4 regions of the Streptomyces sp. NPDC042100 genome follow, and region 3 is predicted to be linked to each of the others. Evidence: riboswitches for the same ligand, from Rfam matches in the RefSeq annotation. Region 3 holds a riboswitch; each other region holds the start of a gene.
The links. A riboswitch is a leader RNA that binds a small molecule or an ion and turns the genes downstream of it on or off. The one in region 3 is predicted to bind cobalamin.

Region 1 (3,198 bases), on a different contig from region 3:
GGTCCGTCGAGCCGCCCAGCGTGTGGCTCAGCACCAGGACCAGAGCGAACGAGCAGAGCGCGCCCAGGAACGCGCCCCCGGCCACGGACAGCAGCCCGCTGCCCACCCCGAGGACGACGACCGCGACCGCGCCCGCCGACGCGCCGGAGGAGACGCCGAGCACGAACGGGTCGGCCAGCGGATTGCGCAGCAGCGACTGCAGCACCGCGCCGCAGACCGCGAGCCCCGCCCCGCACACGGCGGCCAGGAGCGTACGGGGCAGCCGCAGGTCCCAGACGATGCCGTCCCGGATCGCGCTCACGCCGCCGGCGCCGCCCCCGAGGTGCGAGACGAGCACGGACCAGGTGTCCGAGACCCGTATGTCGGCCGGACCGATCGTCACGGCGAGCGCGAGGGACACGAGCAGCAGCACGCCGCCGGCGGCCGTGACCGCGGGCACCGTGAGGGCCGGCCGGCCGGGCCGGTTCACTGGGCGAGCCCGTACGCGCGCAAGGCGGCGGCGAGCTTCTCGATGCCCTCGACGGTGCGGATCGTCGGGTTCATCGCCTGCCCGCTGAGGACCACGTACCGCTTCTTCCGCACCGCCGTCATGTTCCGCGTGACCGGATGGGACTCCAGGAACTCGATCTTCTTCGCGGCGCTCTCGGCCGACTGCGCCCGGCGGGTCAGATCGGCGATCACCAGGACGTCGGGGTCGCGTTCGGCGACGGTCTCCCAGTTGATCTGCGGCCACTCCTCCTTGGTGTCGTCGAAGACGTTCCGGACGCCGAGGGTCCCGCTGACGATGCCCGGCGCGCCGCAGCACCCGGCCATGTACGGCCCCTGCGCGTCGGAGAACCAGTAGAGCACCGAGGCGTCGCCGAAGCCCGGCCCCGCGGTGGCCTTCGCGACCCGGGCGCGGAGCTCGCCCACCAGCTTCTCGCCGCGCTCCGGGACCCCGAACACCCGGGCCAGGTCGCGGATCTCGCCGTAGACCGTGTCCATGGTCAGCGGCCGGGTCCGTATCCCGTCGCCGTCGCCGCTGTTGTCCTTGTCCACGCAGTCGGTGGGGGAGAGGTACGTCGGCACGCCGAGCGCGGCGAAGCGCTCCCGGGGCGCCACCCCGCCCTTGCCGAGGGTGTAGAGGAAGGAGGCGCTGACGAAGTCGGGCTCGGCGGCCAGGACCTTCTCGAACGACGGGTAGCGGTCCGCCAGTCGGGGCACCTTCGCGTTCTCCCGCTCCAGGCCCTTCAGGACCGGGTCCGTCCAGGTGGCGGTGCCTACCATGCGGTCGGCGAGACCGAGCGAGAGCAGGATCTCTGCCGAGCCCTGGTCGAGGGCGACGGCACGGCGGGGCGGGCGCTCGACCTCGACGCGCAGGCCGCAGTTGTCGGGCACGACGGCACGCCCGGCGTCGGCGGCCTTCGCCCCGGACGCGGCGCCGGGACCGCCGGGACCACTCGCACCGCCGGGACCGCAGCCGGTGAGGAGCGCGGCGCCGGTGAGGGCGCCGGCGGCGAGCAGCGCGACGGATCGGGAAGCGCGGAGAATGCGGGGGAGGGGCACGTGGGGGTCCTCTGGCGTCACGGCTCGAACGCGGAGCCTGTCGTACGGAGCTCCCCGGACACGGCCGTACGCCGCCGGGGCCGCCAGCAGGTCTTCGGACTCGGGGTCACCCGGACGGAACGCCTTCCCGGGCCCCTCGGGACCCAGTGGCCGATGCTCCGCCCGCCACCCTCACCGCTGCGCGTCAGTTCCGGACTCCCACCGGATTCCCTGACCCCGTACGGATCGGCTGGCTGCTGGATGCGTACAGAGGTGCGACTGGCTCGGGCAAATTACCACAGGGCGATCTTGAGGAAGAGGGCCGGACAATTCGCCTGGAAGGGGCGGAATAACGCTATGTCACGACCATCGGTACGATCACTGGCATGATCGCCCGCATGAACGAAAGCACAGTCGAGATCGTCCCGCTGGAGCTCGTCCACCTGCACGCCGTGCTCGACCTCGGCCACCGGGCCTTCGACGTCAAGTCGATGCCGTACACCTCCTGGTCGCTGTCCTCCGTGGCCGCGCACTGGGACGCCCAGCCCGACGCCTGCTGGGTCGCCCTGGACGAGGAGGGCCTGGTCGGCTTCGTCCTCGGCTCCCTCTCGTACGACGAACGCGAGGACTGGGGCTACCTCGAATGGATCGCCCTGGAGGAGCGGGCCCGGGGCCGCGGCGTCGCCGGCGCGCTCGTCGACCACTGCTGCGACGCGCTCTTCGCGGCGGGTGCCTCGCGGATCATCACCGACGTGGAAAGCGGCAACCAGGCCTCCGCCGCGATGATGCGCCGCAAGGGCTTCACCGAGGGCGTCTCCGTCACCCTCTTCGTCCGCCGCGCCCCGCAGGACCAGCCGGCCCCGCCGCACCGCCCCGCCCAGGACCCGGCGCGCGCCCTGCTGCGCCGCGCCGCCCGGACGAGCTGAGGCGCGGCTCAGGCCCCCGCTCAGGCCCCGCTCTGGCCTCCGTTCAGGCCCCCAGCTCAGGCCAGACCTGCGGCGATGGCCCGCCGTACGGCATCGGCCCGGTCCCGGATCCGGGCCTTGGCGAAGAGGTTGTTGATGTGCGTCTTGACCGTGGCCTCGCTGATGAACAGCCGTTCGGCGATCGCCCGGTTCGGAAGCCCCTGCCCGATCAGCCCCAGCACCTCGCGCTCCCGAGGCGTCAGGTCCTCGGGCAGCTCCTCACCGGGGGCGGAGCCCGCCGCCGGCCGTGCCTCCGCGCGGGGCGCCCCCATCACGGCGGCCAGCAGCCGGTCCCGTACCTCCTGGTCCATGACGGACTGCCCGGCCGCGGCGGCGCGGATCGCGCGGGCGATGTCCTCGCGGCCCGCGTTCTTCGTCAGATAGCCGCGGGCGCCCGCCGACAGCGCCGCCATGATCGAGTCGTCGTCGGCGAAGGTCGTCAGCACCACCACGGCCACCTCTGGATGGGCCTCGCTCAGCAGGCGGGTCGCCTCCGTGCCGTCCATCACGGGCATCCGCAGGTCCATCAGCACCACGTCGACGGGCTCGGCGGCGACGACGTCCAGGACCTCGCGACCGTTGGCGGCGGTCGCGACCACGCCGATGTCCCCGGCGAGCGCGAGCACCATCGCGAGCGGCTCGCGCACGGCGGCCTGGTCGTCGGCGATGACGACCCTGATGTGACCGGAAGGGGAGGCCGGGGAGGCAG
Region 2 (3,198 bases), on a different contig from region 3:
ATCTCCGGCGGGATCATCAACGAAGAGGGCATTCGCACAGAAGTGATCTTCGCGGCGCTCGTCGGCGCCATCCTGTGGAACCTGCTGACCTGGCTGCTGGGCCTGCCGTCCAGCTCCTCCCACGCCCTCTTCGGCGGCCTCATCGGCGCCGCCGTGATGTCGGCCGGCTGGGACGCGGTGAACGGCCCGACCATCGTCACCAAGGTCCTCATCCCCGCCGTCGCCGCCCCGATCGTGGCCGGTCTGGCCGCGATGGTCGCGACCCGCCTGACGTACCGCCTCGGCAAGAAGTCGAACACCGGGACCAAGGCGACCGCCAAGGGCTACCGGGCCGGCCAGATCGCCTCCGCCGGTCTCGTCTCGCTCGCGCACGGCACCAACGACGCGCAGAAGACGATGGGCATCATCACCCTCGCCCTGGTCACCAGCGGCGTCCTCGCCCCCGGCGCCAACCCGCCCCTGTGGGTCATCGTCTCCGCCGGTCTCGCGATCGCGCTCGGCACCTACCTCGGCGGCTGGCGCATCATCCGCACCATGGGCAAGGGCCTCACCGACCTCCAGCCGCAGCAGGGCTTCGCCGCCCAGACCAGCGCCGCGACGGTCATCCTGGCCTCCTCCCACCTGGGCTTCTCGCTCTCCACCACCCAGTCCTGCTCGGGTGCCGTGATGGGCGCCGGCCTCGGCCGCAAGGGCGGTGTCGTCCGCTGGTCGACCGCCACCCGGATGTTCGTCGCCTGGGGTCTGACCCTGCCCGCCGCGGGCCTGGTCGGCGCCGCCGCCGAGTTCCTCACCAAGCAGGGCACCTGGGGCATCGCCGCCGTCGCGGTCCTGCTCGTCGCCGGCTCGGCCGTCATCTGGTCGCTCTCCCGCCGCAAGCCGGTCGACCACACCAACGTCACCGCCGACGACCTCGACAACCCGGCCGCCCCGGCCGAGCCCGCCGGTGTGGTCACCACCGCCATCGCGGCCGTCACCCCGCCGCCGGCCGCCGGCTCCGTCGCCGCCGTCGCGGACACGGACCTGAAGGCCACCATCCCCACCCCGGGCCCCACGGACCCGGCCGCTCCCCCGGCCCCCGCCGCCGCGGTCTAAGGAACTGGAACCAAGCATGAAGATCGACTGGGCAGCCCTCGGCTCCGTCTTCGGAGTCAGCCTCGTGGCGACCGTCGCCCTGGTGGGCCTCTTCACCCTCGGTGTCATGGGCCTCTCCAAGCAGGAGGAGGCCGCCGAGAACGGCGGCTCCGCCACCCTGGCCGTCACCGGCGCCTACGCCTGCTTCGCGCTGTGCCTGGCCGCCGTCTCCTACGGCATCTACCTGATCGTCGCCTGACGCACCGCGCACACCGGCCGGGCGGCCCGCACCCCGAGGTGCGGGCCGCCCGGTTCTCGTGTCTGTGGCGCTCCGCACAGTGACCCGACGCAGGTCAAGGGTGAGTTGACGGCTGTTCGCGGAGCGTGGTGGACTTCCGGGGCCATTACGGCGGCAGTAGAGGAAGTCCGGTGCGAATCCGGCGCGGTCCCGCCACTGTGACCGGCCCCCACGGGCCGGGAGCCAGGAACTCTCGCCGCCGGTCACGTCGATCCAGGGCGCGGACCCTGAGTGAGGACAGAGCGCCATGCCCGGCCGCGGCCTCAGCCTTCCCGGTGCCCCCGGCACCTCGGGCGCCACCAGCGTCTTCGCGTACGGAGCGGCCCTCGGCCTCGCCGTCGACCGGCTCGCCGGCGATCCCCGCCGCGGCCACCCCGTCGCCGCCTTCGGCCGGGCCGCCGGCGCGGTCGAGAAGCGCCTGTGGCGCGACCACCGCGGCTGGGGCGCCCTGCACACCGCCGTCTGCGCCGGCTCCACCGTCGCGCTCGGAGCGCTGGCCGCCCGTACGGCACGGAACAGCCGCGCCGCCGCCGTCGCCCTGACCGCCGCCTCCGTGTGGGCCGTCGTCGGCGGCACCACGCTCGGCCGCGAGGCCCGCGCGATCGGCGGGGCGCTCGCCGCCGGGGACCTGGAGGCCGCCCGGGAGCGCCTGCCGCACCTGTGCGGACGCGACCCGCACTCCCTGGACGGCCCCGCGATGGCCCGCGCGGTCGTCGAGTCCGTCGCCGAGAACACCTCCGACGCCGTGGTCGGCGCCCTGTTCTGGGGAGCCGTCGCGGGCGTGCCCGGACTGCTCGGCTTCCGGGCGGTGAACACCCTGGACGCGATGGTCGGCCACACGTCTCCGCGGTACCGCCGCTTCGGCTGGGCCTCGGCCCGGCTCGACGACCTCGCCGGCTGGCCGGGCGCCCGGCTCACCGCCGCGCTCGCCACCGTCGCCGGCGGGAACCCGCGCGGGGCCGCCCGCGCCTGGCGCGCGGACGCGGCGAAGCACCCCAGCCCCAACGCCGGACCCGTCGAGGCCGGCTTCGCCGGGGCCCTCGGCGTACGGCTCGGCGGCACCCTGGCGTACGGCGGGCGGGTCGAGCACCGGCCCGTCCTCAACGCGCCGGGCCGCCCCGTCGAGGTCGCCGACATCGACCGGGCGGTGCGGCTGTCCCGCCGGATCACCGGACTGACCCTGGCCGCCTGCGTGGGCGGCCGGCTGATCGCGAGCACGCTGAAGCGGAGGAACGCATGAGGGGCGGGGGGCTGCTCGTCGCCGGGACCACGTCCGACGCGGGCAAGAGCGTCGTCACGGCCGGCATCTGCCGCTGGCTGGTCCGGCAGGGCGTCAAGGTGGCGCCGTTCAAGGGACAGAACATGTCCCTCAACTCCTTCGTGACCCGGGAGGGCGCCGAGATCGGGCGTGCCCAGGCCATGCAGGCGCAGGCCGCGCGCGTCGAGCCGACCGCGCTGATGAACCCGGTGCTGCTCAAGCCCGGCTCCGACCGCTCCAGCCAGGTCGTCCTGATGGGGAAGCCGGTCGGTGAGATGAGCGCCCGCGGCTACCACGGCGGACGCCAGGGGACCCTCTTCGAGCCGGTGATGGCGTGCCTGGAGGAGCTCCGGAGCACGTACGACGCCGTCATCTGCGAGGGCGCGGGCAGCCCGGCCGAGATCAACCTGCGGCGCACCGACATCGTCAACATGGGCATAGCGCGGGCCGCCCGGCTGCCCGTCGTGGTCGTCGGCGACATCGACCGGGGCGGCGTCTTCGCCCAGTTCTTCGGCACCACCGCGCTGCTCGCGCCCGAGGACCAGGAGCTCGTCGCCGGGTACCTGGTGAA
Region 3 (3,198 bases):
CCGGTCACGAAGGCGCCGAGGTTGACCGAGCCGAGGTTGCAGACGGCCGTCTCGCCGTCGTCGGTGACCTCGATGATCTCGGTGCAGAGGTTCGAGGAGTGCACGACGGAGCCGGGCTCGGCGGTCTGGTTGGCGGTCCGGTTGGAGGCGTCCTTGAAGGTCATCCAGCCGTTGCCGGTCTGCGCGAGGGTGCGCATCATCCGGCCGTACAGGTCCCGCGCCGGCATCGTCTTCTTGGCCAGGCCCGCCGCCTCGGCCCTGCGGTACGCCGTGTCGAACTCCGCGCCGTACAAGTCGACCAGCTCGGGCACGTCGGCGGGGGAGAACAGCGACCAGGGCGCGTCCGCGTTGACCCGGCGCATGAACTCGTCCGGGATCCAGTGCGCCAGGTTCAGGTTGTGGGTGCGGCGGGCGTCCTCGCCGGTGTTGTCGCGGAGCTCCAGGAACTCCTCGATGTCCGCGTGCCAGGTCTCCAGGTAGACGGCGGCGGCACCCTTGCGGCGGCCGCCCTGGTTGACGGCGGCGACGGAGGCGTCCAGCGTCTTCAGGAACGGCACGATGCCGTTGGAGTGCCCGTTGGTGCCTCGGATCAGCGAGCCGCGCGCGCGGATGCGGGAGTACGAGAGGCCGATGCCGCCCGCGTGCTTCGACAGCCGCGCGACCTGGTGGTAGCGGTCGTAGATGGAGTCCAGCTCGTCCTGCGGGGAGTCCAGCAGGTAGCAGGAGGACATCTGCGGGTGGCGGGTGCCGGAGTTGAAGAGGGTGGGGGAGGAGGGCAGGTAGTCGAGCCGGCTCATCAGCCCGTACAGCGCCGCCACCTCGTCCACGGCGCGGGCGCTGTCGTCCTCGGCGAGGCCGCTCGCCACGCGCAGCATGAAGTGCTGCGGGGTCTCGATGACCTGGCGGGTGATCGGGTGGCGCAGCAGGTAGCGGGAGTAGAGGGTGCGCAGGCCGAAGTAGCCGAAGCGGTCGTCGCCGGCCGGGTCGATCAGCGCGTCCAGGCGGGCCGTGTGCGCGGCGACGAAGGCGGCGGTGCGGTCGGCGATCAGGCCCTCGCGGTGCCCGACGGCGACGGAGGCGGAGAAGGCGACGGCGCCCTGGCCGGCGGCCTCGTCGGCGATGGTGAGGGTGAGCAGCCGGGCGGCGAGCCGGGAGTACGCCGGGTCCTCGGCGATCAGTCCGGCGGCGGCCTCGGTGGCCAGTTCGCGCAGCTCCGCCTCGTCCGAGGAGGCGCTGCGGCCGCGCAGGGCGGCGGCGGCGACCTTGCCGGGGTCGGTGTCCGGGAGGTCGGCGGTGAGATCGGTCAGGGTCCGCAGCAGCACGGTGCCGGGGCCGTCGGTCTCGATCGCTGCGGCCGGATCGGCGGGCGCGATGGTCACGTGGGGGCTCTCCCTCGCTCGGCTCGGTGCCAGGACGGGAGGCGGGGAACGGGCTGCCGTACGCACGGCGGCGCCGCGTCCACCGGCCCACTCCGCGAGGCCCGGACGTCTGTCGGCACCCGGAACGGACGGACCGGGTGCGCTGTCGGCAGGTCCTCGGACTCACCTTGGCGCGAACGCGCACAAAACACACCGTTGCGGGACAGTTCCGGATTTCCACCGGATTCCCCTGCGGCGACAGCGAGGACGAGCATACATGTGGGGGGCACCGCTCGCGGCACCCCCCACATGTTGTGTCGGCCTGGGATGCGGTCAGAGCTCCAGAACGTAGGTGAACAGGGTGAAGTCCAGGCCCGGGACGGGCTTCCAGTCGCGTTCGGGGGAGCGGACGAAGCCCAGTCGCTCATAGATCCGGTGGGCGGTGGTCATGGTTCGCTGGGTGGACAGCACGAGCCGGGCGCACCCCTCGGCGGCCCGCGCCCGGTCCACACAGGCCCGCACCAGGGCCTCCCCGACGCCCCGGCCGCGGGCCGTCCGCGCGACGGCCAGCATCCGGAACTCGGCCTCGCCGGGGCCGGCGATGTCGGCCCACTCCTCGCCGCCGAGCGCGAAGGTCACCCCGCCGAGGACGGCCCCGCCGACGGCGGCCCCGGCGTCGCCCGCCGTGTCGACGGCCACCAGCACCTCCGCCTCGGCGTCCCGCCGGGCGGTGTCCCGCAGCCGGTGCAGATAGGCGTCGTCCTCGCCGAAGGTGAGGAAGCCGTCGTCGAGGTAGGCCCGCGCGGTGACCTCGCCGAGCGCCTCGTACTCCTCGGGCCGTACCGCCCTGATCGTGAAGTCCATGACAGGGAGTCTGCCCCCGGGCACGGCTCCGCCCGCCTCCGGGATACCCGGAGGCGGGCGGGAGCGGGGCGGCGCGGCGGCCGTACGGGGCGGGTGCCGGGGCCGTACGGGCCGGTGCCGGGGGTCAGTGCCCGGCGGCGCCGACCTTCGGGAGCTCGGTGGCGACGCCCTTGTCACCGGCGTCCGCCGTGTAGTCGCCGGGCGAGGTCTCGTCGACGCCGTCGGGCGCCTTGAGCGCCTTCAGGACGAGGGTGAGGACCACGGTGACGACGACGTTGAGCACGAAGGCGGTGAGGCCGATGTAGCCGATCTCGCCGATGCCGGGGATCTCGGCCGAGGAGCCGCCGAAGTGCTTCTGGGTGGGGCTGGCCACCCCGTACGCGGCGGCGGTGCCGTAGACCATGCCGACGGCCCAGCCGCCGAGCAGCGCCCAGCGGTGGAACCAGCGGGTGAACAGGCCGCCGACGAGGGCGGGGAAGGTCTGGAGGATCCAGATGCCGCCGAGCAGCTGGAAGTTGATCGCGACGGTCTTGTCCATGGTGAGGACGAAGACCAGCGCGCCGACCTTCACGAGCAGCGAGACCAGCTTGGAGACCTTGGTCTCCTGCTCCGGCGTCGCGTCCCGCTTGAGGAAGTCCTTGTAGATGTTGCGGGTGAAGAGGTTGGCCGCCGCGATCGACATGATCGCGGCCGGGACCAGGGCGCCGATGCCGATGGCGGCGAAGGCCACACCGGCGAACCAGGCGGGGAACATGTCCTCGAAGAGCTGCGGGATGGCGAGCTGCCCGTTGCTGACCTTCACGCCGGCGGCGATCGCCATGAAGCCGAGCAGCGCGAGCAGGCCCAGCATCAGCGAGTACAGCGGCAGGATCGTGGTGTTGCGGCGGATCACCTCGCGGCTCCGGGACGACAGGGTCGCCGTGATGGAGTGCGGGTACATGAAGAGCGCCAGCGCCGAGCCGAGCGCGAGGGTCGC
Region 4 (3,198 bases), on a different contig from region 3:
CCGGACGTAGCGGGTGCCGTACGACTGCACCCAGCCGTGCTGGGTGGCGACGTAGCCGGTCAGCCGCTCGGCGAAGTACTGCACCATGTCGTTGCGTTCGGGCTCGCCGTGCACCAGCACGTCGATGCCTGCCTTCTCCTGGTACGAGACGACCTCGCGGATCTCGTCCTTGATCCGCTCCTCGTATCCGGCGGCGTCGATCCGCCCGGCCCGCAGGTCGGCGCGGGCCACGCGGAGCTCGTCGGTCTGCGGGAAGGAACCGATGGTGGTGGTCGGCAGCAGCGGCAGACCGAGGTGGGCGCGCTGGGCGGCGGAACGCTCGGCGTAGGGCTGGGAGCGCCGGCCGTCCGCGTCGGAGATCGCGGCGGTGCGGGCCCGGACGGCGGGGTCGCGGGTGAGCGCGGAGGCCGTACGGGAGGCGAGGTCGGCCCGGTTGGCGGCGAGCTCGGCGGCGATCACGTCGGTGCCCTGGGCGAGGCCCCGGGCCAGCGTCACGACCTCGGTGGCCTTCTGCCGGGCGAACGCCAGCCAGCGTCGGAGCTGCGGGTCGATGTCCGTCTCGGCGGTCGCGTCGAGCGGCACGTGCAGCAGCGAGGACGACGCGGCCACGTCGACCCGGTCGGCCAGTCCGAGGAGGGTGCCGAGGGTGGCGAGGGACTTCTGGTAGTCGTTGATCCAGATGTTGCGGCCGTTGACGACACCCGCGACCAGCCGCTTGCCGGGCAGGCCGCCGACGGCGGCGAGGTCGTCGAGGTTGGCGGCGGCGGGGCCGGTGAAGTCGAGGGCGAGGCCCTCGACCGGGGCGGCGGCGAGCACCTTCAGGGCCTCGCCCAGCCGGTCGAAATAGGAGGCGACCAGCAGCTTCGGCCGGTCCTCGGCACGGCCGAGCTCGCGGTAGACGCGGGCGGCGGCGTTGAGCTCCGCCGGGGTGCGGTCCTGGACCAGGGCGGGCTCGTCCAGCTGTACCCATTCCGCGCCGGCCGCCCGCAGGTCGGCGAGGACCTCCCCGTACACGGGAAGCAGCCGGTCGAGCAGGGTCAGCGGGTCGAAGTCGGCGGCCACGCCGGGCGCGGGCTTGGCGAGCAGGAGGTAGGTGAGGGGGCCGACGAGGACCGGGCGGGCGGTCAGACCGAGCGCGAGGGCCTCCTTCAGCTCGGCGACCTGCTGGGTGGAGTCGGCGGTGAAGACGGTGTCGGGACCGAGTTCGGGCACCAGGTAGTGGTAGTTGGTGTCGAACCACTTGGTCATCTCCAGCGGCGCCGTGTCCTGGGTGCCGCGGGCCATCGCGAAGTACCCGTCGAGCGGGTCCGCCTCCACGGCGGCGCGGTGGCGGGCGGGGACGGCGCCGACCATGACGCTGGTGTCGAGGACGTGGTCGTAGTACGAGAAGTCGCCGCTCGGCACCTCGTGGACGCCGGCGTCGGCCAGCTGCCGCCAGTTCGACCGGCGCAGCTCGGCGGCGACGGACCGGAGGGCGTCGGCGGTGACGCGGCCCTTCCAGTAGCCCTCGACGGCCCTCTTCAGTTCGCGGTTCTGCCCCTGCCGGGGGTAGCCGTACACGGTGGCGCGTGCTGCCGCGGGCTTCGCTGTCACGGAACTCTCCTTCGCGAGATGTGTCCAGAACATCCCGGGCGACGGGACGCGGACGCGAAGGGAACGACAGAACGGGCGGACTCCGTCGCGGGAGGAGATCCCACGTGCCGCTCGCTGTGTACGCCGACCCGCCCACGAGGTCACCGGGACATCCGCGCGCGGAATCGTCCGCGTGCGGGCAACGGGCAGGTCTTCGGACTCGCGGGCACGCTCTCCGGACATGACCGGAGGGCACCTACTGGCCGTCGCTTCCCAGGACCGTTGTCCGGTCCCAGTGCGTATGACGGCGGTCGTTCCCACTCACCGCTGCGGGGCAGTCCCGGATTCCCACCGGGTTCCCTCTTGCGACGCATCCCGCCTGGCGGACGGGGCGAACCAGCTGCGCGGGTCAGATTAGGGCGTGCGGAGCCCCGATGGCGAGGAATATCAAGATCCGGACGCGAGAACGGCGAGGATCCGCCGGTGCCGGGGACCAGCCCCACCCTTATTGCACATATATTGCAACTACTGATTGAAGGTAAAAAGGGAGTGGACCGTGAGTGGACCGATCGTGCTCGGCATCGAGTCGTCGTGCGACGAGACCGGCGCGGGGATCGTGCGGGACGGGAGGCTCCTGGCCCACGTCGTGGCGTCGAGCATGGACGAGCACGCCCGCTACGGCGGCGTCGTGCCGGAGATCGCGTCCCGCGCGCACCTCCAGGCCTTCGCCCCGGTCGTGCGGCGGGCCCTGGACGAGGCGGGGCTGCGCCTGAGCGAGCTCGACGCGGTCGCGGTCACCACCGGGCCCGGCCTCTCCGGCGCCCTCCAGGTCGGCCTCGCGGGGGCGAAGTCGCTGGCGTACGCGGCCGGGCTCCCGCTCTACGGCGTGCACCACCTGGCCGGCCACGTCGCGGCCGACACCCTGGAGCACGGCCCGTTGCCCAGCCCCTGCGTGGTCCTGATCGTGTCGGGCGGCCACACCTCGCTCCTGCTGGTGCGGGACCTGGTGCGCGAGCCGATCCTGCACCTCGGCGACACCCTCGACGACGCGGCGGGGGAGTGCTTCGACAAGGTGGCGAGGATCCTGGGCCTGCCGTATCCGGGTGGCCCCGCCATCGACCGGGCGGCCCGCGACGGCGACCCGGACGCGGTCCGCTTCCCCCGCCCGCTGACGCGGCCCGGGGACGACCCGTACTCCTTCTCCTTCTCGGGCCTCAAGACGGCCGCCGCCCGCTGGGTCGAGCGGCACCGGGCCCAGGGCCTGGACCTCCCCGTCGCGGACGGGGCCGCGGCCCTCCAGGAGGCGGTCGCCGACGTGCTGACCCGCAAGGCGCTGGCGGCCTGCGCGGCGTACGAGGTGAAGACGCTGATCGTGGTCGGCGGTGTGGCCGCGAACTCCCGGGTCCGGGGCCTGGCCGAGCGGCGGTGCGCGGCGGCGGGCGTGGAGCTGCGGGTGCCGCCGATGACGCTGTGCACCGACAACGGCGCCATGATCGCGGCCGTCGGAGACCTCCTCGTACGCGCGGGGACCGAGCCGGCCCCGCTGGACGTGTCGATCGATCCGTCGGCCCCGCTGGAGTACGCCTCCCTGGTGCCCCGGGCCGCCTGACACCGGTCGTCCCGGTG

Region 1: it holds a riboswitch for cobalamin, as region 3 does, so the genes downstream of both, ACZ6J5_RS09210 (ABC transporter substrate-binding protein) here and ACZ6J5_RS27685 (ribonucleoside-diphosphate reductase subunit alpha) in region 3, are expected to answer to the same signal.
Region 2: it holds a riboswitch for cobalamin, as region 3 does, so the genes downstream of both, ACZ6J5_RS14525 (cobalamin biosynthesis protein) here and ACZ6J5_RS27685 (ribonucleoside-diphosphate reductase subunit alpha) in region 3, are expected to answer to the same signal.
Region 4: it holds a riboswitch for cobalamin, as region 3 does, so the genes downstream of both, metE (5-methyltetrahydropteroyltriglutamate--homocysteine S-methyltransferase) here and ACZ6J5_RS27685 (ribonucleoside-diphosphate reductase subunit alpha) in region 3, are expected to answer to the same signal.

What each region holds. Positions count from the first base shown of each region.
Region 1 is NZ_JBVJDK010000003.1:410,201-413,398, forward strand. It holds gene ACZ6J5_RS09205 (FecCD family ABC transporter permease) at 1-469, opposite strand, end outside; gene ACZ6J5_RS09210 (ABC transporter substrate-binding protein) at 466-1,545, opposite strand; cobalamin riboswitch at 1,614-1,794, opposite strand; gene ACZ6J5_RS09215 (GNAT family N-acetyltransferase) at 1,923-2,450, shown strand; gene ACZ6J5_RS09220 (response regulator) at 2,507-3,198, opposite strand, start outside.
Region 2 is NZ_JBVJDK010000005.1:463,757-466,954, reverse strand. It holds gene ACZ6J5_RS14535 (inorganic phosphate transporter) at 1-1,092, shown strand, start outside; gene ACZ6J5_RS14530 (hypothetical protein) at 1,109-1,330, shown strand; cobalamin riboswitch at 1,465-1,584, shown strand; gene ACZ6J5_RS14525 (cobalamin biosynthesis protein) at 1,617-2,609, shown strand; gene ACZ6J5_RS14520 (cobyric acid synthase) at 2,606-3,198, shown strand, end outside.
Region 3 is NZ_JBVJDK010000013.1:166,862-170,059, forward strand. It holds gene ACZ6J5_RS27685 (ribonucleoside-diphosphate reductase subunit alpha) at 1-1,379, opposite strand, end outside; adenosylcobalamin-variant (AdoCbl-variant) riboswitch at 1,522-1,620, opposite strand; gene ACZ6J5_RS27690 (GNAT family N-acetyltransferase) at 1,692-2,222, opposite strand; gene mctP (monocarboxylate uptake permease MctP) at 2,347-3,198, opposite strand, start outside.
Region 4 is NZ_JBVJDK010000003.1:494,542-497,739, forward strand. It holds gene metE (5-methyltetrahydropteroyltriglutamate--homocysteine S-methyltransferase) at 1-1,593, opposite strand, end outside; cobalamin riboswitch at 1,761-1,988, opposite strand; gene tsaD (tRNA (adenosine(37)-N6)-threonylcarbamoyltransferase complex transferase subunit TsaD) at 2,129-3,181, shown strand.